Regions from separate parts of the Saezia sanguinis genome, predicted to be linked through region 2. Evidence: predicted binding sites of a transcription regulator. Region 2 holds the regulator's gene; each other region holds the start of a gene.

Region 1 (7,711 bases), on a different contig from region 2:
GGCTTTTTAGCCGCAACTTTTTTGGCTGCCGGTTTTTTAGCCGCTACAGCTTTTTTAGCTACGGGCTTTTTGGCCGCAACTTTTTTGGCTGCTGGTTTTTTGGCAGCAACCGCCTTCTTAGCTACGGGTTTCTTAGCTACAACTTTTTTAGCCACGGGTTTCTTAGCAGCAACTTTTTTAGCTGCCGGTTTTTTAGCTACTGGTTTTTTTGCAGTTGCCATGATTTACCTTCTCCTCGATCTAGTTACAAAACCTATGCTGCTCTGTTATAGATCGATTGACCCAATCCGCAAAATATATGCGGTCTGCCAAACCAGCTACGTGGTGCGTGCAGGACACACCATGCAGCTTGGACGCCTATCACAGTCAGCTAATCAATCCCAGGAAAGAGCACCTCCACTTTGATAGTCAATCACGCGCGTTTCAAAGAAATTGCGCTCCTTCTTGAGATCAATCATTTCACTCATCCATGGGAATGGATTTTCCTCATTAGGGAAAAGTTCCGGCAGACCAATTTGCGTTGCTCGCCTGTTGGCAATAAATCGCAAATAGCCCTTGAACATGGATGCGTTTAAACCCAGTACGCCTCGCGGCATCGTATCTTCAGCGTATTGATATTCCAGATCGACAGCCTGCATAAACAGGCCCGTAATTTCTTCGCGGAACTCAGGTGTCCACAAATCTGGATTTTCCAGCTTGATCTGGTTGATCATGTCAATACCGAAATTGGTATGCATAGATTCATCACGCATGATGTACTGATACTGCTCGGCAGCACCAACCATCTTGTTCTGCCGCCCCAGCGACAGAATCTGGGTGAACCCGACATAGAAGAACAGCCCTTCCATCAGGCAGGCAAACACGATCAGGGAGCGCAACAGCTTCTGGTCGTTTTCCGGTGTTCCGGTCTGGAAAGAAGGATCGGTAATCGTATCGATGAACGGAATCAGGAATTCATCTTTATTGCGGATCGAATCGATTTCATGATAGGCGTTAAAAATTTCACCTTCATCTAAACCAATGGATTCGACAATGTACTGATACGCATGCGTATGAATGGCTTCTTCAAAAGCCTGACGCAATAAAAACTGGCGGCATTCGGGCGCCGTGATATGGCGATAGGTGCCTAAAACAATGTTATTGGCAGCCAGAGAATCCGCTGTCGTGAAAAAGCCAAGGTTGCGTTTAACGATCAAGCGCTCGTCTTCTGTTAAGCCGTTAGGGTCTTTCCACAGCGCGATATCGCGTGTCATGTTGACTTCCTGCGGCATCCAGTGGTTCGCGCAGGTGGCCAGGTATTTTTCCCAAGCCCATTTGTATTTAAAAGGAACCAGTTGATTAACGTCGCTATGTCCGTTGATGACAAATTTATCAGCGGCTGAGACACGACGCTTGGAATCACTGCCTCTCAATGCCGGATTTTTTGCAGTTGGAGAAGCCGCCGCACCATTTCCGGTTGGATTTGATGCAGTCTGATTTTGCGATGATGTTTTAACTTCGTTATCCCAAGTAAGCATCTATGTTTCCTATTCATTGCGATTATGAGATTACCTGATGAAAAACGCCAAGTGTTCACTGCAATTTTCATGATGAATCATGCATAAATGTTGCAAACAAACATCGAATTACTTGTTTCGTCGCCATCTATCATCAACAACGCATGCCATCAGGCAGCATGCGTGTGATCAAAAATTTTCAAAAACTTTCTACTTTTTTACTGACATGCTTCACATCCCGGATCATCCAAAGAACAGAATTTAATGTCTGTTGCAGGAACTGCCGCGGGCGCCGCCGGTTTGGCAACAGAAGCTGCTGCTGCAGCCGTCGGCATAGATGCGGGCACTGCGTTGTGTGAGCCCGCGCGCACGGTTGCTTTTTCTGCATGCGCCGCGCTGGAAGAGCGCAGGTAATAAGTGGTTTTCAGACCCGATGTCCATGCCAGCTTGTATGTTTCATCCAGTTTGCGCCCGGATGCATTGGCCATATAAATATTGAGCGACTGGGCCTGATCAATCCATTTTTGCCGGCGTGAAGCGGCTAAAACCAGCCATGTCGGATCAATTTCAAACGCGGTGGCATACAGATTTTTCAGATCATCAGGCACACGGTCAATGCGATCCAGCGATCCCTCAAAATGCTTGAGATCCATCACCATCACATCATCCCACAAGCCCAGTTCTTTCAGATCACGCACCAGATATTGGTTAATGATCGTAAATTCTCCGGACAGGTTGGACTTCACCGCCAGGTTGCCAAAGTTCGGCTCAATCGACTGGTCCACCCCCACAATGTTGGAAATGGTCGCCGTGGGTGCAATCGCCACGCAGTTGGAATTGCGCATGCCCTGCTGTTTGATTCTGGCACGCAGCCCGTCCCAATCCAGCCGCTGGGTGCGATCAACGTCCAGATAGCCGCCACGTGCCTGTGCCAGCATATCCAATGAATCCAGCGGCAGAATGCCTTTGCTCCACAAAGACCCTTCATACGATGCATAACAGCCGCGCTCGGTGGCCAGATCGCTGGATGCCTCATACGCAAAATAGCAAATGGCCTCCATGGACTGGTCAGCAAATTCAACCGCTTTTTCTGAACCATATGGCAAACGCATTTGATACAAAGCGTCCTGGAAGCCCATCAGCCCAAGCCCTACCGGACGGTGGCGCATGTTCGAGTTTCTGGCTTTTGCCACCGCGTAATAGTTGATATCGATCACGTTATCCAGCATGCGCATGGCAATGCGTATGGTCTGACGCAGCTTGTCCATGTCGAGCTCATTGCCATTGGCACCTTTTTTGATGTGCTGCGCCAGGTTCACAGAACCCAGGTTGCACACCGCGATTTCCTTGTCGTTGGTGTTCAGCGTAATTTCTGTACACAGATTGCTGGAATGCACCACCCCCATATGCTGCTGCGGTGAACGCACATTGCACGGGTCTTTGAACGTAATCCAGGGATGCCCGGTTTCAAACAGCATGGAAAGCATCTTGCGCCACAAATCGACTGCACGCATCCGCCGGAACAGCGAAATCTGCCCTTCATCAGCCATTTGCTCATAGCGGGTATAGGCTTTTTCAAACGCATCGCCATGCAGGTCGTGCAAATCGGGGCAATCGCTTGGAGAGAATAAAGTCCACTGCCCGTCTTCCATCACCCGTTTCATGAACAGGTCCGGAATCCAGTTGGCCGTATTCATGTCATGGGTACGGCGGCGGTCATCACCGGTGTTTTTGCGCAGCTCCTGAAACTCCTCAATATCCAGGTGCCATGATTCCAGGTACGCACAGACCGCCCCCTTGCGCTTGCCACCCTGGTTCACCGCCACAGCGGTATCATTCACCACCTTCAGAAACGGCACGACTCCCTGTGACTCGCCATTGGTACCCTTGATATGGCTGCCCAGCGCACGAACACGTGTCCAGTCATTGCCAAGCCCGCCGGCATATTTGGATAACAGCGCATTTTCTTTGATCGCTTCGTAAATACCATCCAAGTCATCAGGCACCGTTGTCAGGTAGCAGCTGGAAAGCTGGGAACGCAATGTGCCGGAATTGAACAGCGTTGGCGTGCTGGACATGAAATCAAATTTGGACAGCACTTCATAAAACTCAATGGCACGCGCCTCACGGTCAATTTCATTGAGCGCCAGCCCCATCGCTACGCGCATGAAAAACGCCTGAGGCAGTTCAATCCGTTTTTTCCGGATATGCAGGAAGTAACGGTCATACAAAGTCTGCAGGCCCAGGTAATCAAACTGCAGATCACGCTCTGCCTTCAGCGCAGCGCCCAGCCGTGCCAGGTCAAACTGGCCCAGCCGCTCATCCAGCAAGTCCGCTTCAATCCCTTTTTGGATGTAATCTGCAAAATACTCGGCATAACGGCCCTGCATCGCGTCCTGGTCTACGTTTTCATTCAGGACTTCCTTGCGGATCGTATGCAGCAACAGTCTGGCAGTCACCTGGTTATAGCCCGGATCATGCTCAATACGGGTACGGGCAGCCAGAATCGATGCTTTAAACACTTCAATCAGCGGTACACCATCATAGAGATTGCGCAGGGTTTCAGTAACCACCGGTTCCGGCTTCACATCCTCACCCAGCCCAGCACAGGCCGATTCAACCAGCCTGCGCAGCATTTCCACATCCAGCGGCCGGCGCTCATTGCCATCCACCACATGCAGTTCAGGGTGTGCCACTTTTTCCTGCTGTTTTTGCTGAGCACGTTCCTGCGCCCGGCGTTCACGGTACAGCACATAAGCACGGGCGACTTCATGATGACCACCGCGCATCAGCGCCAGTTCCACATGGTCCTGCACATCTTCAATATGAAAAGTCCCGCCTGCCGGACGTGAGCGCAGCAACCCGCGCACCACCGTCTGCGTCAGATCATCTACCATTTCACGCACGCTGGCCGATGCCGCCCCCTGCGTGCCATGCACAGCCAAAAAGGCTTTCATCATCGCCACGGCAATTTTGCTGGGCTCAAACTGCACAACGGCTCCGTTACGCCGGATGATCTGATAGTTACTGTAAGCACTATCAGCCAATGGCTGCTCAACATTGTGCTCAGAAGCTGCATATCCATGCATGGACGCTCCTGAAGAAACCGTGGGATCAGAAATAACTGACTGCATTATTAATCGTCCTTGAATAAATTGGGGGCAAAATCAACTATGGAAAGGCCATCCTCTTAAAGTAACCCGCCCATACTCACTTCAAGCCATCACCGCCGAAGCAACAAATAATTTGCTAATTTTTACAATCGAAATGTCACAATTCTGCCGGGCATACCCTTAAGTATTTGCCCGGCAATGCCATGTAGTGAAAAAGGTCAGCAACCCTACATTTAGTGTTTGCCTATTATTTCAAGCACTATCTATAGCGTCAAGCGTTAATTTACAACAAATGAAAAAACCGCTTAACTACGCGGTCTTGGAGCATTAAGCCGCAAAAACAATGTCGACACTCCAGGAAGGGATTTTGTTTGGTCACCGTTGGCAATACTCTGCCTTTTCGCAGCAGAACAGCACAACAATCGCCTACAGACACAAACCAGGCAAGAACATACTATTTATGTCGATTATCAGGGCAATATCATGCAATATGAGCGACAATTAGTACACATGAAATATTTACGCGAATAATTCATGTGTGCTTATAACTCATCTGCATACCCTTTATTTATATTAGTGAGCTGAGTCGCTTATGTTCATCGTGCCCCTCATCTTTATAGCCATTGCATTTGGCCTCAGCCTGTTTTACTTCGGTTTGACATTCACGCTGCTGCAGATGGCCTGTATCGGCATTGCTTTTTTATGCGTCTTTGCTCTTGCTTTGATAGTTGCGCGTAAATTTGTGCCTTATAAAGCATTTGCCATCCAAAGCACTATTTTCCTGCTGGTTGTAATTGCAGAAATCATGTTGTTTCATCACGTCAAAGGCATTGACAGCCCATTTCGTATGCTGGAGACAGCCAACTATATTTACCGCAATACGGCGCTGATCAAATATGGCCCTTATGTTGCGGTTTTTCTGGCCCAAACCGTGCTCATTGCCGCTTGTTTGAGAACCAATACCAACCAGACCCTGGTGATTTCGACCCTCTCGTTTGCTATCACTTATTTCATTATTTACATGACCTGGCACCATCTGCTGGCAGACAGAACCAAAATTGAACTGGCAACCCGGGTCATCAGCGACCTGCTGGAAATTCATCTGGACGCCAACAATTCAGAAGCTTATCAGCTCCTGAAAAAGGTTTACGAGCAACTTTCCCAGCAGGTTCAGCTATACGGTCGCTGACATGGCGTTTGGTTAATCCAGCTCGGCACGGGAAAAAAGGTCGCGGATCAATGCATCGTCTTCACATGCGGCATGAAAGCCCAATGCAAACTTTTGCAACGCCTCTTTATCGCTGGCGTATGCACAAAACATGCTGCCCTCAGGATCAAAACCAATGATGTCCTGCAACTCCGGCATCTTTTCCTGCAAAAAGACGCGTGCCAAAGATGCCCAATCATAACCATTGCCCTCAAATCCATCCTCTTCGCGTGCAGAGAAAATATCCGCCTTGTACTCACCCACGTCCAGCAGCAGAGAATGAGTTCCTTCAAAACTCACCATCCGAAAGGGTGCAATTTGCGCATTCACTGACATAGAACACCTCTTTATCACTATTTAAAACAACATCGCCACGGCACCTATTCCCACAGGTGCCATTGAACCTCTGCACAACCGTATTGCTGCGACAACTCCATCTGAGCCTGCTCCAAACTGTCGTAATCAAAGTCAGCAACACATTCCCAATGCATGTCACAGCTCAGGCGGTATACCTTTGCATCCGCATGATACTGCACAATCGCCAGGCCATGAATAGCTACCCCCGGTTTCCCATACCCCTCTTTTACAAACCCAAAAGGCTTATCTGACCATGCCCACGCCAAAACGCGGGCGCCATCAACCAGCGCTGGCGGTCGCTTGCAGTTCGTCACGGTCACATCATCCCTGTCATATTTCGCCATTTAATCACTAAACATAGCGCCAGCCATACTTGCGCAATGATAGGCATACCGCTTTTCAATGTCACCTCCCCAGACACCGCAAGCAGACATATAATGACCAGTTGGTTGCCTTCGTTTATATTCCCTGCCTCCTCTGTTATGACCATCCGCACAGACGACTTTTCAATGGCTCCGGCTGACCCGGACAAAACCCGCGCGGTATCCATGCAGCCTGCATCACCGCAGGAAGAAGCCATTGAGCGTGCGCTGCGCCCCAAAGGCATGGCCGAATATGTGGGGCAACCCAAAATCCGCGAGCAGCTTGAAATATTCATCGGCGCAGCCAAAAAAAGACAGGAAGCACTGGACCATGTCCTGCTGTTTGGCCCACCCGGGCTGGGCAAAACAACGCTGTCTCACATCATTGCGTATGAACTGGGCGTGAACCTGCGTCAAACCAGTGGCCCCGTGCTGGAAAAACCCAAAGACCTGGCCGCGTTGCTGACCAACCTGGAAGCCAACGATGTGTTGTTCATTGATGAAATCCATCGCCTTTCACCCGTTGTTGAAGAAATTCTGTACCCGGCGCTGGAAGACTTCAAGATCGACATCATGATCGGCGACGGCCCGGCTGCACGCTCGATCAAACTGGACCTGCAACCGTTTACCCTGGTGGGTGCAACCACCCGTGCCGGCATGCTCACCAACCCACTGCGCGACCGGTTTGGCATTGTGGCGCGACTGGAGTTTTACAACAGCGAAGAACTTAAGCGCATTGTGCTGCGCAGCGCTGACTTGCTGGGCTCACCCATTGACGACAAAGGCGCCGGCGAGATTGCCCGCCGCTCACGCGGCACACCACGTATTGCCAACCGGCTATTGCGCCGCGTCCGCGACTATGCCGATGTCAAAAGCCATGGCCGGATCAATGAGGATATTGCGCAAAAAGCGCTGGCCATGCTGGATGTTGACCCGCTGGGTTTTGACCTGATGGACCGCAAGCTGCTGGAAGCCATCGTGTTCAAGTTCGACGGTGGCCCTGTGGGGCTGGACAACCTGGCGGCTGCCATTGGTGAAGAATCTGGTACCATTGAAGACGTGATCGAACCCTACCTGATTCAGCAGGGTTATCTGCAACGCACGCCACGGGGCCGGGCAGCAACGCTGGCTGCGTTCAAACATCTGGGCGTGGCACCACCGCAGAACACTCCCGGA
Region 2 (7,711 bases):
GAAACTGGAGCCATAACAGCAGAAACAGGCATCCGCCCGTCATGGTCAGTGCCCGGAAATGCAACGGCGTCAGTTCGCGCAAAGAGAACTTCATGACCGGCCAGTTGACCCCCCACATCAAGGTCAGCAAAATCAGCAGGATGATCTGGCGACGGGTCAGCAACATATCAGCAGGCGTTTGAAGACAAAGCCGTCAGGCTTTTTGGTTAAACAGCAACCGGGGCTTTGATTGCCGGATGGCACTGGTAATCCAGCACTTCAAAATCCTCAAATTCGTAGTCGAAAATGGAATCCGGGCGGCGCTTGATATGCAGTGTCGGGTAAGGGTAGGGTGTGCGTGCCAGTTGTGTCTGAACCTGTTCAAAGTGGTTGTTATAAAGATGACAATCACCACCGGTCCAGATAAAGTCACCAACATCCAGATCGCATTGCTGGGCCAGCATATGGGTGAGCAGTGCATAGCTGGCAATGTTGAACGGAACACCCAGGAAAATATCGGCACTGCGCTGATACAACTGGCAACTGAGCTGCCCGTTGGCCACGTAAAACTGGAACATCGCATGGCAAGGCATTAAAGCCATTTTCGAGAGTTCACTGACGTTCCAGGCGCTGACCAGAATCCGGCGTGAATCCGGGTTGGTTTTGATCTGCTTCACCACTTCGGCGATCTGGTCAATATGGCCCCCATCCGGCGTTGGCCAACTGCGCCACTGTACTCCATATACAGGGCCCAGGTCGCCGTCCGGGCGTGCCCATTCATTCCAGATGGTTACGCCACGCTCTTGCAGCCAGCGGGCATTGGAGTCGCCACGCAAAAACCACAGCAATTCATAAATAATGGATTTCAGGTGCACTTTTTTGGTCGTAACCAGAGGAAAGCCTTCTTTGAGGTTGAACCGCATCTGGTGGGCAAAAATGCTGCGTGTGCCTGTTCCGGTACGATCCTGCTTGGATACGCCATTTTCAAATACATGGCGCATAAAATCTTCATATTGGGAACGAACGGGACGCTGCTGATTCATGGCGGATTCCAAAGTAAACAATCTGAAAACACAAAGTGGTAATCATAACGTGATATGCATAGGCATGCACGAATGTGGTCGGCCATTTCAGGTGCTTATTTGATGATAGACAAAGGGCCAGCCGATCAGGAACGGGCTGATGGCGGATTTTGTACCAGATAGGCTTTGATGGCCCGCATCATGGCTTGTGCCAGTTGCTTTTGATAGGCTGCGCTACGCAAAAGCTTCTCTTCTTCCGGGTTGGAGATAAATGCCGTTTCCACCAATATGCTTGGGATATCCGGGGCCTTAAGCACGGCAAACCCGGCTTGTTCAACGGTGTTTTTATGCATATGGGCAAAACTGGATAGCTCTTTAACGACCAGTTTACCGAGTTTCAGGCTGTCTTTGATCTGTGCTGCCGTACTCATGGACAGCAGAATGCCTGCCGTCTGCCTGTCCCGGGCTCTAACCCCCACACCGCCAATCAGGTCAGACTGGTTTTGTGTGTTGGCCAGCCAACTGGCTGTTGTACTCGAAGCGCCACGCTCGCTGAGCGCAAATACAGATGCGCCTTTGGCACTGCGGTTCGTGAACGCATCGGCATGAATGGATATGAACAGATCGGCCTTGACACTGCGCGCTTTTTGCACGCGCTCTGCCAGAGGAACAAAAAAATCGGAGTCCCGTGTCATAAAGGCACGCATATCGGCCTGCGCATTGATCTGGTCACGCAGCAGCTTGCCAATGGACAGAACCACATCCTTTTCCCGCGTACCGGATGGCCCGACGGCACCAGGATCTTCTCCACCATGCCCAGGGTCCAGCGCAATGATGTATAAGCGGCCAGAGCGAACGGGCGCTGTCGTTGTTGCCGATGGTTGAGAGGCAGGTGGCGCTGCTTCACCAGGAATTTTAGAAGGCGTGGGGCGGCGATTCGATGCCGTGGTGGAGGGCACCGGGGTATCAGAAGCGGTTGCTGCGGGTGCCGGCAGGCTGGAAGAGCCTGGATTTTGCTGCTGCGCCAGCCAGTCGCCTAAAATATCAGCCTCAGAGTGGTTGCCTTGATTCAATGCACTTGTGCGTTCAGAGGAAATCTCGCTGATCAGTTGATTCAGCGGGTCTGGTGCGTCTACAGGGGTAAAGTCAAAAACCAGCCGGTCTTTGTATTCGGCAAATGGATTGAGGGTGAATACATTTGGGGAAATGCGCTGCTTCAGGTCAAAAACAATGCGAACCACATCCGGCTGATACTGGCCTACCCGAATGGCGCTGACATAAGGATCAGACTCCTGCACCAGGGCAGAGAGTTCCTTGACCTGCTCATTGAGCTGCATGCCTTCAATGTCGACCACGAACCGCTCCGGGTCCGACAGCATATGGTGCTTGGTGGTCAACGGCACATCGGATTCGATGGTGACGCGGGTATAGTCATTGGAAGGCCACATCCGCACGGCCAACAGGCTCGCGCCCCGGGCCAGGTGGGGCAAACCCAGCAGCAAGGCCAAAGAACCGGTTTGTACAAGAAGTGTGCGGCGTTTCATCGTAAATTATTGTCTATGTATTTCTGGTTTGTTGCAGATTTTGCATCCAGTTTTGCAGGATGGACTGCCCCAAAGCTGTCATTGTATGCAGTTGTACCAGGCGTTGCTGTTGCAGCGGGTCTGATGTGATGAACAGTTTCAAATCAGGAGTAGGCAATAAGCCTTCTGCCTGCTCAGGCCACTCCACCAGCTTCAGCCCCTGGGTTGCAAAAATATCACGAAAACCTGCATCTTCCCATTCCAGAGGGTCATTGAACCGGTAAAAATCAAAATGCCATACAGGAAAAGCTGCTGTTTCATAAGACTCTGCAATGGCATAAGTCGGGCTTTTGATGTGTCCTGTAACTCCCAGAGCCTGCAGCAGGTAGCGTACAAAGGTGGTTTTTCCAGCCCCCAGTCCCCCATGCAGTTCAATCAGTGCCTGACCAATAGATGCGACTTGTGCCAAAGCCTGGGCTGCATGCTGAGTCGCCTGCTGGTTGGCCCATGTCATCTGGACAGGAGGAGCGGAAAAAGTAGGTGCATTCACAAAACTGGCCTTAAATGATGTTTGATGAAGGGCGCTTCTTTCAAACAACATCGTCACTCTTAACTTTAATAATATCTCTTAACTGATTGTTTAATATGAGTATATTATACTATTTTAATAAAATATGCAGCGCTTCAGCCAGGCAGGCAGCGATTCATATCCATCAGGAGTGTGGTTTTGTTGCATTTCTGCCAGTGCGCCGAGCATGTGGAGGGTGAGGGGAATATTATATTTTGCGGATGATTTTTTTGAACTCATCCACATTTTCAAAGCTGTGGTACACCGAAGCAAAACGCACATAGGCCACTTTGTCGAGCTTGGCGAGCTCATTCATCACATATTCGCCAATCGTTCCGCTGGGCACTTCTTTCAGGCCGCTGGTCAGTAGCTGCTGTTCAACGTGGCGGATTGCCTGATCCACCTGTTCTGCGCTGACAGGGCGTTTTCTTAAGGCCAAAGTGAAGGAGGAATGCAGTTTTTCTGGGTTGAACTCGACCCGGTTGCCATTTTTTTTGACCACCATCGGCATGCTGACTTCTGCATGCTCATAAGTGGTAAAGCGCTGATCACATTTGGTACAGCGCCGTCTGCGCCGCACCGCTGCGCCATCATCTGAAACACGTGTTTCGACAACTTGTGTATCCGGGTTATGGCAGAACGGGCAGCGCATAGGGTTTCCAGATGAAAAATCAGTTTCGGTAAACCGGGAAACGTTTGGTCAATTCAACCACCTGTTCCCGAACTTTGGCAATATTGGCTTCGTCATGCGGATTGTCCAGCACATCGGCCACCAGGTTGGCAACCTGCACCGCCTCTGCTGAACCAAATCCCCGTGTGGTCATTGCCGGGCTGCCTAAACGGATACCGCTTGTGACAAAAGGTTTTTCCGGGTCGTTGGGGATTGCATTTTTGTTGCAGGTGATATGGGCCTGTTCCAGAATACGCTCGGCATCCTTGCCGGTAATCTTTTTGGCCCTCAGGTCCACCAGCATCACATGGCTTTCTGTACGGCCCGAAACAATGCGCAGGCCACGTTTGACCAGAGTTTCAGCCATCAGGGCAGCGTTTTGAACAACCTGTTGCTGGTAAGCCTTGAATTCCGGTTGTGCGGCTTCTTTGAAGGCGACGGCTTTACCGGCAATCACATGCATCAGCGGGCCACCCTGGAGGCCGGGGAATATGGCACTGTTAATGGCCTTGGCATGTTCTTCTTTACACAGAATCACACCACCACGGGGGCCGCGCAGGCTTTTATGGGTGGTGGTGGTGACAAAGTCGGCATGCGGTACCGGGTTAGGGTATACGCCAGCGGCAATCAGGCCGGCATAGTGCGCCATGTCCACCATGAAATAAGCGCCTACGGCTTTAGCTACTTTGGCAAAGCGTTCAAAATCAATCCGCAGCGCGAATGCAGAAGCGCCGGCAATGATCAGCTTGGGTTTATGCTGATGCGCCAGTTTTTCCATGGTTTCGTAATCAATGTCTTCCTGGGCATTCAGGCCGTAGCTGACAACATTGAACCATTTGCCGCTCATATTCAGCGCCATACCATGGGTCAGGTGGCCGCCTTCAGCCAGGCTCATCCCCATGATGGTGTCGCCGGGCTTGAGCATGGCGAAAAACACGCCCTGATTGGCTTGTGAGCCTGAGTTGGGCTGGACATTCGCATGATCGGCACCAAAAAGTGCCTTGACACGGTCGATTGCCAGTTGTTCCACAATATCAACGTATTCACAGCCGCCGTAATAACGTTTGCCGGGATAGCCTTCGGCATATTTGTTGGTGAGCTGTGTGCCTTGAGCCTGCATGACAGCAGGTGAGGTGTAGTTTTCCGAGGCGATCAGTTCAATATGGTCTTCCTGGCGCTTGTTTTCTTTTTCAATGGCACTCCAGATTTCGGGATCGACTTGGGCAATGGTCTTTGAGCGGTCAAACATGAATGATTCTCCGTTTTCATTAACATGAAGAGCCTGTCACCCATGCTCGGCGTGAGCACAGACCAATCTCTTGTGTTTTCATCGACAGGGGAAAGTCAGAAAACAGCAGGGATTTGATAGACAGGCTGCCCAGGCGAACGGCATAAAACAATGCGCTTCCCGATGGTTCACCACCTCGACCGATATGCTGCAGTTTAATGCGTTTTGTCTGAGCACATCAATCTATCGCCAGTTGCGCAATCCGCATTCTAGCGCGTTTATGTGCGTGTGCGTGCAGACTTTTGACAAATTCCTTCAAAATGGAAAGCCTGAACACACTCTGTGCAAATGCAAAGAGGTGAACAGGCTTGAAGGTTTTTATCGAAGAGAAGAAAGATCGCTCGGTTGCGCGGAAACCTGGCGCAGGGAAGCTTGCTGGATACCCGGCGTTGCCGTATTGATGTTCTGCGCAGCCATCAGAATGCGGTCAAGATCAGGCGTTGTGCTGCCAAACATCACGCGGCGGATACGGTCACGTTCTGCCAGTACCTTGGAAGCGTAGCCATAGTCATCAGGCCCTACGGCACCTACGTATTGTTTGAGGCCACCTTCCAAAGACCCGGCGCGTTGAATATGTTCCTGCAATACCAGTACGCCAACCCGCAGGTTGGTGACAGGGTCGTAAGCCATCATGCTACCACCTGTGCGCTCAAACTTTTCTGAGTGAACGCTGGTCATGACCTGCATCAGGCCCGATGCGCCCACAGAGCTCTGTGCATAGGGGTTAAAACGTGACTCGATGGCAATAATGGCTAGCAGCAGTGTGGGATCAATGCCGGTGCGCTCGCCAATATTCCATGATTCGTGCACCAGGCGGGCGACCAGTTCAGGAGCAACGCGGTAGCGGTTGGCAATCCAGTTCGCCACTTTCAGTTGCTGTACAGAAAGCTCCTGAGGGTCCAGAACGGCCATATGCGAATTGGCCTGGACCGGGTGCTTGCTGGCCCCGACAGGAATGATATTCGCATCCTCACTGTAGCTTTCAAGATCGAAGGGGGCTGCGACAAAGCTTGCACTTTCACTGGAACCTATTCCGGCCCATTGCAGCAGCTTTTGCCCTGTGCTGTTGCGCATGGATGCACTGCTGGCCAGAATGGCCATAAATACAATCGCGCTTAATCCAATACCCATCAATCCATGTTTAATCATTTTGAATGACATGGCGGATTTGTGGGGAGATGGACATCTCTTTGTAGTGGATGTCATCAGTCATTAACCCTTTCTTTGATGTATCCGGCAAAACAGCCTGTTTACTTCATGCGGCGGTCTTGCCATACTGCATACATGTATTTATAGAGATGATTGACTGCGTAAATTTCAGTGAACAGTCAAGGCTTGTCCATATATATTCAAGCCAAAGTTCGAAGTCTCCTATAAACTCCTTTGTTAAAAGGGAGCTTCTTTCTTGCCATTTAGTTCCCCTGTTAGCGGAACCAAGCAACTAAAACGCATCAATCCGCAGCTTCAAAGAACTGTTGGAAATATACTTTTCGAATTTTAAAATTTATTTATGCAAGGTCAACAATATAAAAACGGTTTGTTATAACTAATAGATATGAAATACCATGATTTACGTGACTTCATCAACCAGTTAGCATCGCAAAAAGAACTGGTTTTTATCCCTGAAAACGTTTCACCGGTCTATGAAATGACCGCTGTGTGCGAAAAGCTGATACGCCGGCAGGGTCCGGCTGTCGTTTTTCAACAACCGACAGGCCATGCCATCCCGGTTCTCGGGAATCTGTTTGGAACCACCGGGCGAGTGGCTGCAGCCATGGGAGCCAATGATCTTTCTGACTTAAGGGAAATTGGGCGCACACTGGCTTCGTTAAAAGAGCCGGAGCCGCCGCGCGGGCTCAAAGACGCAGGCAAGCTGTGGCAACTGGCCAAAGCGGTATGGCATATGAAACCCGGAATTGATAAGCACCCGGTATGCCAGGAAGTGATTTTTGATGGCCCAGATGTCGATCTGAACCGGTTACCCATTCAATGGTGCTGGCCTGGCGATGTGGCGCCGCTCCTGACGTGGGGGCTGGTGGTGACCCGTGGCCCGCAGAATGTTGCCAAGCCACGTTCGCGCCAGAACCTGGGCGTTTACCGGCAGCAGTTACTGGGGCGCAACCGGCTCATCATGCGCTGGCTGGCACATCGGGGCGGGGCGCTGGATTTCCGCGAGTTTGCTCTGGCCAATCCCGGGCAGCCATTCCCGATTGCGGTGGCGTTGGGTGCCGATCCGGCGAGTATTCTGGGCGCTGTCACGCCAGTTCCAGACGCGCTGAGTGAATACCAGTTTGCCGGGCTTTTGCGCGGCAGCCAGACAACGTTGGCCAATTGCAGTGTGGGAGAAGGTAACAGCCGGCTTCAGGTGCCGGCATCTTCTGAAATGGTACTTGAGGGCCATATTCCGATAGCAGAAAAAGGCTACGAAGGGCAGACTGAAAACGGCGTCAGGCTCAAAGAGATCAATGGCTACCTGCATGCGCTGGAAGGACCTTACGGCGACCATACCGGCTATTACAACGAGCAGGACTGGTTTCCGGTGTTTGAGGTGAGCCGCCTGACACACCGCAAGGACCCGATTTACCATTCCACCTATACCGGCAAACCCATTGATGAACCTGCCGTTCTGGGGGTTGCGCTCAACGAAGTGTTTGTTCCCAT
Region 3 (7,711 bases), on a different contig from region 2:
CGGCACCAGCAAAGACATGCGCGACAACTGGGCCATTGGCTACAGCCGCCGTTACACCGTTGGCGTCTGGGTCGGTAATGCCAGCGGCGCAGCCATGTGGGGCGTTTCCGGCACCAGCGGCGCTGCACCGGTATGGCGCGACGTAATGAACTTTCTCTACCAGCGCGACCTGGATAACGGCCACGGCGCCGACTGGGCCACTCCCCCTGCGCCCGAAGGCATCGTCAGCAGGCAGATTCATTACGAGCCGCCTCTGGAGCCGACGCGTACTGAGTGGTTCATTGCCGGCACCGAACGCGACGTCATTAAAACATCCGCCCTGGTCAGCCCGGCAGCACATGCGCTTGACCCCGATGCCCCGGCCCGCATTACATCGCCTGTATCAGGCACCATCATCGCCCTGGACCCCGACATACCACCTGCCAACCAGCGCCTGTGGCTGCGCAGCAACCACCCCGATGTCCGCTGGCAGATCGGCGACATCGTCATTGCCGAAGGCGCCAATGCCGCGTGGCTGCCGGTGCCCGGGCACCACCGCATTACCCTGGTCAACCGTCATAGCGGCCAGGAGCTTGATAGCATCCAACTGGAAGTACGCGGTGCCAGCCTGAACCCAACGCCTCCCTGATACAGGCCATACTTTTTTTGAAACTGTACCGCAGGGCAACTGTGCTGCAACGGCTTTCCAACGGTGTTTTCCAATGGTTTTCACATGGCAAATCTGTAGCCGCACAAATGCAATACGCAGCACCCCGTCACAGCCACACCATCGGAATGTATTGTTGCCTGGAACGTCCCGGCAACCTGTGCATAACCCTGTTGGCAAGTTGTTGAAAAAGCCTGTATATCTGTGTGAACAAGCCGTGCATATTCCCGGCCTCCTCCCTTATAAAGGCTGCAATGACCATGCTCACGCGTTCCCTCACATGCAAAAATGTGACGGCTCACTATAATAAACACATTATCATCACCCTCAGGGTGAGACAAGGAGACCACGTTTCATGCGCTTTCAGCCAGTACTTGTTTTGCCGTTGTGTGCATTGGCTGCCAGCCAACCATGCACCGCTACCAGTTAAAAGTACAGGCTAAGCAGGAAAGCCTGCACGCACCAAACAGAACCATGCTGGCAGCGTTTGCAACCCTTCATAACAGCCAAACCAGCATATTGAAACAGACTGTCATTGAACCCTACGGATTTTTGACCATTTATTATTAACCAAGGATAACCTGATCATGCGTTTTCAATTTCTTCTTCCCGCCTTGCTTTGTGTCACTTTGGCTGCGTGCCAGACCTCAGCGCCATCCACTTCCGCCACTGAGACACGTCCTTCTGCGCAACCCACAGCACCGCAGACTGCCGCAGGCAACCCGTCTAACCGCGAGCTGGCACTGAAAATCTGCAGCGCCGACGCGCAGAAATGCAACTGCCTGGCTGACCAGATGCTGCAGACCCTGACCGCCAAGGAATGGAGCATTCTGAATGCCGCCTATAACAAAGACCCCAATCCACCTGCAGGCACTGCCGACAGTGACCTGCAACAGTTGGCTAATAAGCTCAACAGTGCAGACAGCGTCTGTAGCCGGTAAACTCCGTTTACAATGCGTGTGCGTTGTGCAGTGTTTTCAGAACATATATTATTTGACCCGACAAGCGCACCCGCATGATCTATAGATTTTGACACCAAGGAAAACATGATGAATTTGAAACAACTCTCTTTGCTGGCAATCAGTACCGTCTTTTTTGTTGGAACGGCTGCCGCCCAAACTCCCAACCCCAACAACAAAGAAGAAATGCGGCAATTGGTCATGACCATGTGCCCGGCCGAACAGGCACAGTCCTGCACCTGCCTGGCAGATAACATGGCCAAAGACCTGACCACCAAAGAATGGACCATCTTTATTGCCGCCATGCAAGATGCGCCGGAACCTCCGGCAGGCACAACCGAAGAAGAACTGGTGCAGTTTGCCACCAAGCTGCAAACCGCCCTGCAAAGCTGCCAGCCAGCAGGCAATTAAAATCTGCCGGCATACGCATCAGGAGCCTGATATCGCAGGATTTCAGGCTCCTTTTTATTTCACCCGCAACCCCAAACCACACGATTGCCACCATGAACATCCAACGACACATTTTGCTGCTGTTATGCCTGCCTTGGGTATGCCTGAGCGCTACAGCCCAGCCCACCGACATGAACGACACCCAACAATTGCGTGAATATGTTTATCAGCAATGTATCGCAGAAGAAGGCGAAGACAACGGCGGCTGCCGCTGCATTGCCGACGCGCTGGCACAGCAATTCAACACCAAGGAATGGGCTGTTTTCATCAGTGCGCTGAATAATTCAGACCAACTGCCCGCAGAGGTAACCATCAATGACCTCAACTCCATGCTCAGCAAAATGGAGCAGATCGACGCCAAGTGCAGCAATCTGTAAAAACCCTGCGCTGCCATAACACGAAAGCCATGCATTGCATGGCTTTTTTCATACCGTGTTTAGGCCTGAAACAGGTTTGCCATCAAAGCGAAAACCCCAGTGACAACTGGTCACAACCGCTGGCCTCCGGCTGGCGGCTGCTACTAGCCCTGGCACCACAGCGCTGTACGCTCAGTGCAGCAACACGTGTTTGCGCTTTCTGAGCCGAAGGCACACTGGCGGGCAGGCCAGCCCGCACTACCGGTGCAGCCACCTCTTGCTTCGGTATCTGCCGTTCTTTGCGCAAATCATGAATCACCTGGTTACTGCTGCCACGCCAGACCAGATTGGCGTCCTTGAGCGCCTCGACAAAACGGCCATCAATCAGCACATCCACCAGGTCAACCACGGCCATCTGCTCGCTGTCCAGTTCATCGAACGTATAGCCTGTCCATACCCAGATATCCTTGCCCGGACACTCCGCACGCACCCGCTGTACCAGCTTCAATACCGCCGCCACATTGCCGGGATACAGCGGATCACCGCCGGAAAGCGACACCCCCTGGCGATGGATGCGTTTATCCTTCAGGTCGGCAATGATCTTATCCTCCACCTCCTGCGTGAACGGCTTGCCCGAATCAGGCCGCCAGGTGCTCTTGTTGTAACACCCCTGGCATTTGTGGATGCATCCGGCAACAAACAGGGCGCAGCGCGTCCCCGGCCCGTTGACCACATCGACAGGATAATACCTATGATAATTCATGACGCTTCCCGTTACTTGTGCCAGCCCTGCCGCGCAGATTCAGCGCTGCAAGGCCGGTACTTTTATCATTCAGCCGGCAAACAGGCGTTCTGCTTTTTGGCCTGCATATCGCTTTCAGAAACACGCTCCTGATAAACCTTCTTGGCCTTGGCTGCCACTTCCCGCTCAGCCGCTTCATACTCGGTGTCCAGCCCCTCGTCCAGTTGTCCGTTGGACAAATGCTTGACGCGCCGTTTCACCTCTTCCTGCTTGCCTTTGTTGAACGGGCGTGCATCGGGGCTGCCCAGGTAACCGCACACGCGGCGCGTGACAGACACCTTGGCCGGGTCGTGGTTATGGCAGCTCGGGCAGGTAAAGCCTTTGCTGGTACACAGGAACTCGCCCATGTAGCCGCACTCATAACACTCGTCAATCGGCGTATTGGTGCCGTAGTAGGGCACATGCTCGTAGCTGTAGTCCCACACATCCTCCAGCGCTTTCAGGTTATGCTGCATGTTCGGATATTCGCCGTAGCAGATAAAGCCGCCGCTGGCCAGGTGCGGGTAAGGCGCTTCAAAATCCAGCTTGTCGTACGGGTCCACCTTCTTCTCCACATCCAGGTGGAAGCTGTTGGTGTAATAGCCCTTATTGGTCACGCCCTCAATTTCACCAAACTCGTTGATATCGAGCCGGCAGAAACGGTCACACAGGCTTTCGCTGGGCGTGCTGTACAGGCTGAAGCCGTAGCCGGTTTCCGCTTTCCAGCGTTTGGTCGCTGCAGACAGGTATTCAACAATTTCCAGCGCTTTGGCGCGCAGTTGCTCGCTGTCATACACATGCTGCCCATACAGCGCATTGATCATTTCATGAATGCCGATATACCCCAGCGAAATCGACGCACGGCCGTTTTTGAAAATATCGGCAATCGGGTCGTCCGCCTTCAGGCGCACGCCGCAAGCCCCTTCCATGTACAGAATGGGTGCGACGCGTGCCTTCACATTTTCCAGGCGGGCAATGCGTGTCAGCAGTGCCTTTTTGGCAATCGCCAGCCGTTCATCCAGCAACTGCCAGAAATGCTTTTCATCGCCCTTGGCTTCCAGCGCAATGCGCGGCAGGTTCAGGGTCACCACCCCCAGGTTGTTGCGCCCGTCATGCACCTCCTGCCCGTCCTCTTCATAACGGCTCAGGAAACTGCGGCACCCCATTGGCGTTTTAAACGACCCGGTCACTTCCACCACCCGGTCATAGTTCAAAATATCGGGGTACATGCGTTTGCTGGCACAATCCAGCGCCAACTGCTTGATGTCATAGTTCGGGTCTTCCGCTTTACGGTTCAGCCCCTCCTTGATCGCAAAAACCAGTTTGGGAAACACAGCCGTTTTGTGATTCTTGCCTAAACCGGCCAATCGGTTTTTCAAGATAGACTGCTGGATCAGCCGTGCTTCCCAACTGGTGCCCAGCCCAAAGCCAAACGTCACAAACGGTGTCTGCCCGTTGGCGGTGTGCAGGGTATTGACTTCATACTCCAGCGACTGGAACGCGTCATAACATTCTTTTTCAGTACGCGCCCGGGCATACGCCAAAGGATCTGCCACCTGCCACTCCTGCGCCACTTTCAGGTGCTTGTTGTAGCTCATCGTGACATATTTTTCCAAAATGGTGTCAATGCCATTGATGGTGGTGCCGCCGTAAATGTGGCTTGCCACCTGCGCGATGATCTGTGCGGTAACCGCTGTGGCGGTGGAAATCGACCGGGGTTCCTCAATTTCGGCATTGCCCATCTTGAAGCCCTTGGTCAACATGCCCTTCAGGTCAATCAGCATGCAGTTGAACATCGGGAAAAAGGGCGCGTAATCCAGGTCATGGTAATGAATCTCGCCCTTTTCATGCGCCTGCACCACATCACGCGGCAGAATATGCTCTTTGGCATAGTGGCGTGCAATGATACCGGCCAGCAAATCGCGCTGGGTCGGAATCACTTTGCTGTCCTTATTGGCGTTTTCCGTCAGCAACGTCATGTTGCTTTGCTCGATCAGCCCGCGGATTTCCTGATTCAGGCGGCCACGGCGTTCACGCGCCAGGTCGCGGTCATGCCGGTATTCAATATAGGCACGCGCCATCTGCTTGTAGGGGCCGGCCATCATCTGGTTTTCCACCGCGACCTGAATCTCGGCAATATCCACGGTCGGTTTGCCCTGCATCAGCGCGGCCACACAATGGGCCACATACGTACAGTAAGCATCGTCATCTACCTGACAGGCTTTGGCCGCTTTGACCACTGCATTTCTGATGAAAACTTCATCAAACGGCACACGACAACCATCACGTTTAATCACCATCGGATTCACGGCAGCACTCCTCGTTTTTTCAAAATTATGGGCCCACAGCAGCAACGGAGCCGGGAGCATCCCTTTTTTGAATGATAATTCAGGGAAACACTACATATAGTGTTGATGGAATGAATAATACCCCATCTATAGTGTTTAGTCCATCATCTGGAGGTACTAGTTATTTGATCTTCATCAAACGGTGTCCAACATTTTCTTGTATGTGGCAATCATAGTTACATGATTTGATTCAACAATTTAGGCGTTTTCTTCAAGTAGTTTCTAGAGTTGCCCAAGGGCAACAAACCATGAAGCCCGCAGGGATCAGTCCGCCTTACACCCAAAGAGTTATTTCGCCTGGCGAACCCCTGCTGCCCGCAGCAGCCATCTGGCTACCCACTGGTGTGCGCTGACCAGCATGATGCCGGCAAACACCGCCAGCGCCCCGACAATAAAGCCCGGCTCCAGCCGTTCATTCAACAGCACCACCCCAAACCCGACGCCAAACAGCGGCGTCAGGAAAGAAAACACACCCAGGCGCGACGCCAGATAACGGCGCAACAGCCAGAACCACATCAGAATGCTGAAAAAAGACACCACCAGCGTCTGGAACAGCAGGCTGCCCCACACCACCGGCGTCAGCACAAAATGCTGCTGTCCCATCCAGAACGCCGCAAGCGTCAGCAGCACAAACGTTACCAGCAGGTGGTACAGCATGGTCTGCCCGGCCGGGGTCTGCGACAGGCGCGAACTACGCACAATCGCCGTATTGCATGCCCAGGCCATTGCCGCCAGCAGTGCATAAAAATCACCTTTCAAAGCTTCACCGTTAATCCCGCCACCTGTGCCTGCACCGGATGCACCGCCAAAAAACGCATAAACGAGCCCGCCAAACGCCAGCGCAATCCCCAGCCATTGCAGGCGCGTCAGCCGCTCCTGCGGCAGCCGCCAGTGCAACAGCAAGGCAGCAAAAACCGGCGCCGTATACAAAAACACCACCACATGCGATGCACTGGTATACAGCAAAGCCTGCGCCACAAAAAAATACTCCAGCGCAAACATCAGCCCGGCCAGCAGACCCGGCACCATCGTTGCGCGCCAGGAAATCCAATCACGCCGCCACAGCACGACAGCAGCCATCAGCAGCGCCGAGCCACCGGAGCGCAGCGCAATCTGCGTCACCGGCGACATATCCGCCGCGCTCATTTTGATTACCACCTGCTGCAACCCCAGAATGGCGCACAGCAGCAGCATCAATGCACCGGCTTTGCCGTCTATATCTTTTCTCTCATTCACGATACACACCTGCCACCGGGCCGGACGGCCTTTGACTTCAACATGAACAACAGTATCACCGTGACTGAATCAATGGATATAATGAAATTATGACAACATGTTATGCAATGGCGACACCACCGCCAAATTGCAATCAACACAGAGCGAACACAATGCCCAAACCAGCCAGAACACGCATGCAACCTTTTGACGGCAATTCACCGATGCCGATCCACTTTCGCTATGACGTCATCCATGCCGCTTCCGGCTACCATGCGCATCAGCACGACCGGGGCGAATTCTATTACTCATTTTGCGGCGTCATGAACATCAAAACCGGCACCCAGCATTTTCTGGCACCACCCCAGTATGGCCTGTGGCTGCCGCCCGGTACCGCACACGAATGCACCAGCCTGCACGGCACCAGTTTTTGTGCCTTGTATATTGATGCCGCACTGGTCGGCCACCTGCCCGCCAACCCGTGTGCACTGACCATTGAACCACTGGTACGGGCCCTGCTGGAACACCTGCGCAGCGTGCCGGAGCACCAGTTGCGCAACGGCGAAACGCAGCGCCTGTTGCAGGTGCTGCTGGACCAACTGGCGCAGGCCCCGTGCAGCGGCAGCTACCTGCCCGGCTCCACCCATCCGGTACTGGCGCCCTTGCTGCAGACATTGCAGGCCAATCCGGCCGACGACCGCTCTCTGGCAGAACTGGCACAGCAGGCCCACATCAGCGAACGCACGCTGATGCGCTACTGCCGCAAAGAGCTTGGCATGTCATTGGCAGAATGGCGGCAGCGCCTGCGCATCATCAAAGCCATGGGCATGCTGGAAGCCGGCGACAAGGTGGAGAGCATTGCGCTGGACCTGGGCTACGCCAGCGCATCATCGTTCATTGCCATGTTCCGCAAAGCCACAGGCACCACGCCCGGCGAACTGCGACAGAACGCATAA

The links. Region 2 encodes NrdR, which represses ribonucleotide reductase genes. Its sites were predicted from a motif close to CACNANATNTNGTG; they were not measured.
Region 1: AACY98_RS11275 (ribonucleoside-diphosphate reductase subunit alpha) is a predicted target of NrdR. The motif match lies at 4,867-4,880, and genes of this name have one in related genera.
Region 3: nrdD (anaerobic ribonucleoside-triphosphate reductase) is a predicted target of NrdR. The motif match lies at 5,590-5,603, and genes of this name have one in related genera.

What each region holds. Positions count from the first base shown of each region.
Region 1 covers NZ_CAWUGC010000016.1:108,933-116,643, forward strand. Annotated here, with positions in the region: gene AACY98_RS11265 (histone H1-like DNA-binding protein) at 1-221, opposite strand, end outside; gene AACY98_RS11270 (ribonucleotide-diphosphate reductase subunit beta) at 375-1,517, opposite strand; gene AACY98_RS11275 (ribonucleoside-diphosphate reductase subunit alpha) at 1,715-4,585, opposite strand; gene AACY98_RS11280 (hypothetical protein) at 5,202-5,798, shown strand; gene AACY98_RS11285 (immunity 51 family protein) at 5,811-6,152, opposite strand; gene AACY98_RS11290 (hypothetical protein) at 6,197-6,517, opposite strand; gene ruvB (Holliday junction branch migration DNA helicase RuvB) at 6,656-7,711, shown strand, end outside.
Region 2 covers NZ_CAWUGC010000012.1:333,759-341,469, forward strand. Annotated here, with positions in the region: gene AACY98_RS08240 (DMT family transporter) at 1-166, opposite strand, end outside; gene AACY98_RS08245 (thymidylate synthase) at 207-1,022, opposite strand; gene AACY98_RS08250 (N-acetylmuramoyl-L-alanine amidase) at 1,148-2,545, opposite strand; gene tsaE (tRNA (adenosine(37)-N6)-threonylcarbamoyltransferase complex ATPase subunit type 1 TsaE) at 2,559-3,074, opposite strand; gene nrdR (transcriptional regulator NrdR) at 3,301-3,744, opposite strand; gene glyA (serine hydroxymethyltransferase) at 3,764-5,011, opposite strand; ZMP/ZTP riboswitch at 5,132-5,257, opposite strand; gene AACY98_RS08270 (transglycosylase SLT domain-containing protein) at 5,369-6,181, opposite strand; gene AACY98_RS08275 (UbiD family decarboxylase) at 6,606-7,711, shown strand, end outside.
Region 3 covers NZ_CAWUGC010000020.1:91,788-99,498, forward strand. Annotated here, with positions in the region: gene pbpC (penicillin-binding protein 1C) at 1-628, shown strand, start outside; gene AACY98_RS14755 (hypothetical protein) at 1,234-1,587, shown strand; gene AACY98_RS14760 (hypothetical protein) at 1,693-2,016, shown strand; gene AACY98_RS14765 (hypothetical protein) at 2,109-2,432, shown strand; gene nrdG (anaerobic ribonucleoside-triphosphate reductase-activating protein) at 2,515-3,174, opposite strand; gene nrdD (anaerobic ribonucleoside-triphosphate reductase) at 3,240-5,492, opposite strand; gene AACY98_RS14780 (DMT family transporter) at 5,829-6,776, opposite strand; gene AACY98_RS14785 (AraC family transcriptional regulator) at 6,929-7,711, shown strand.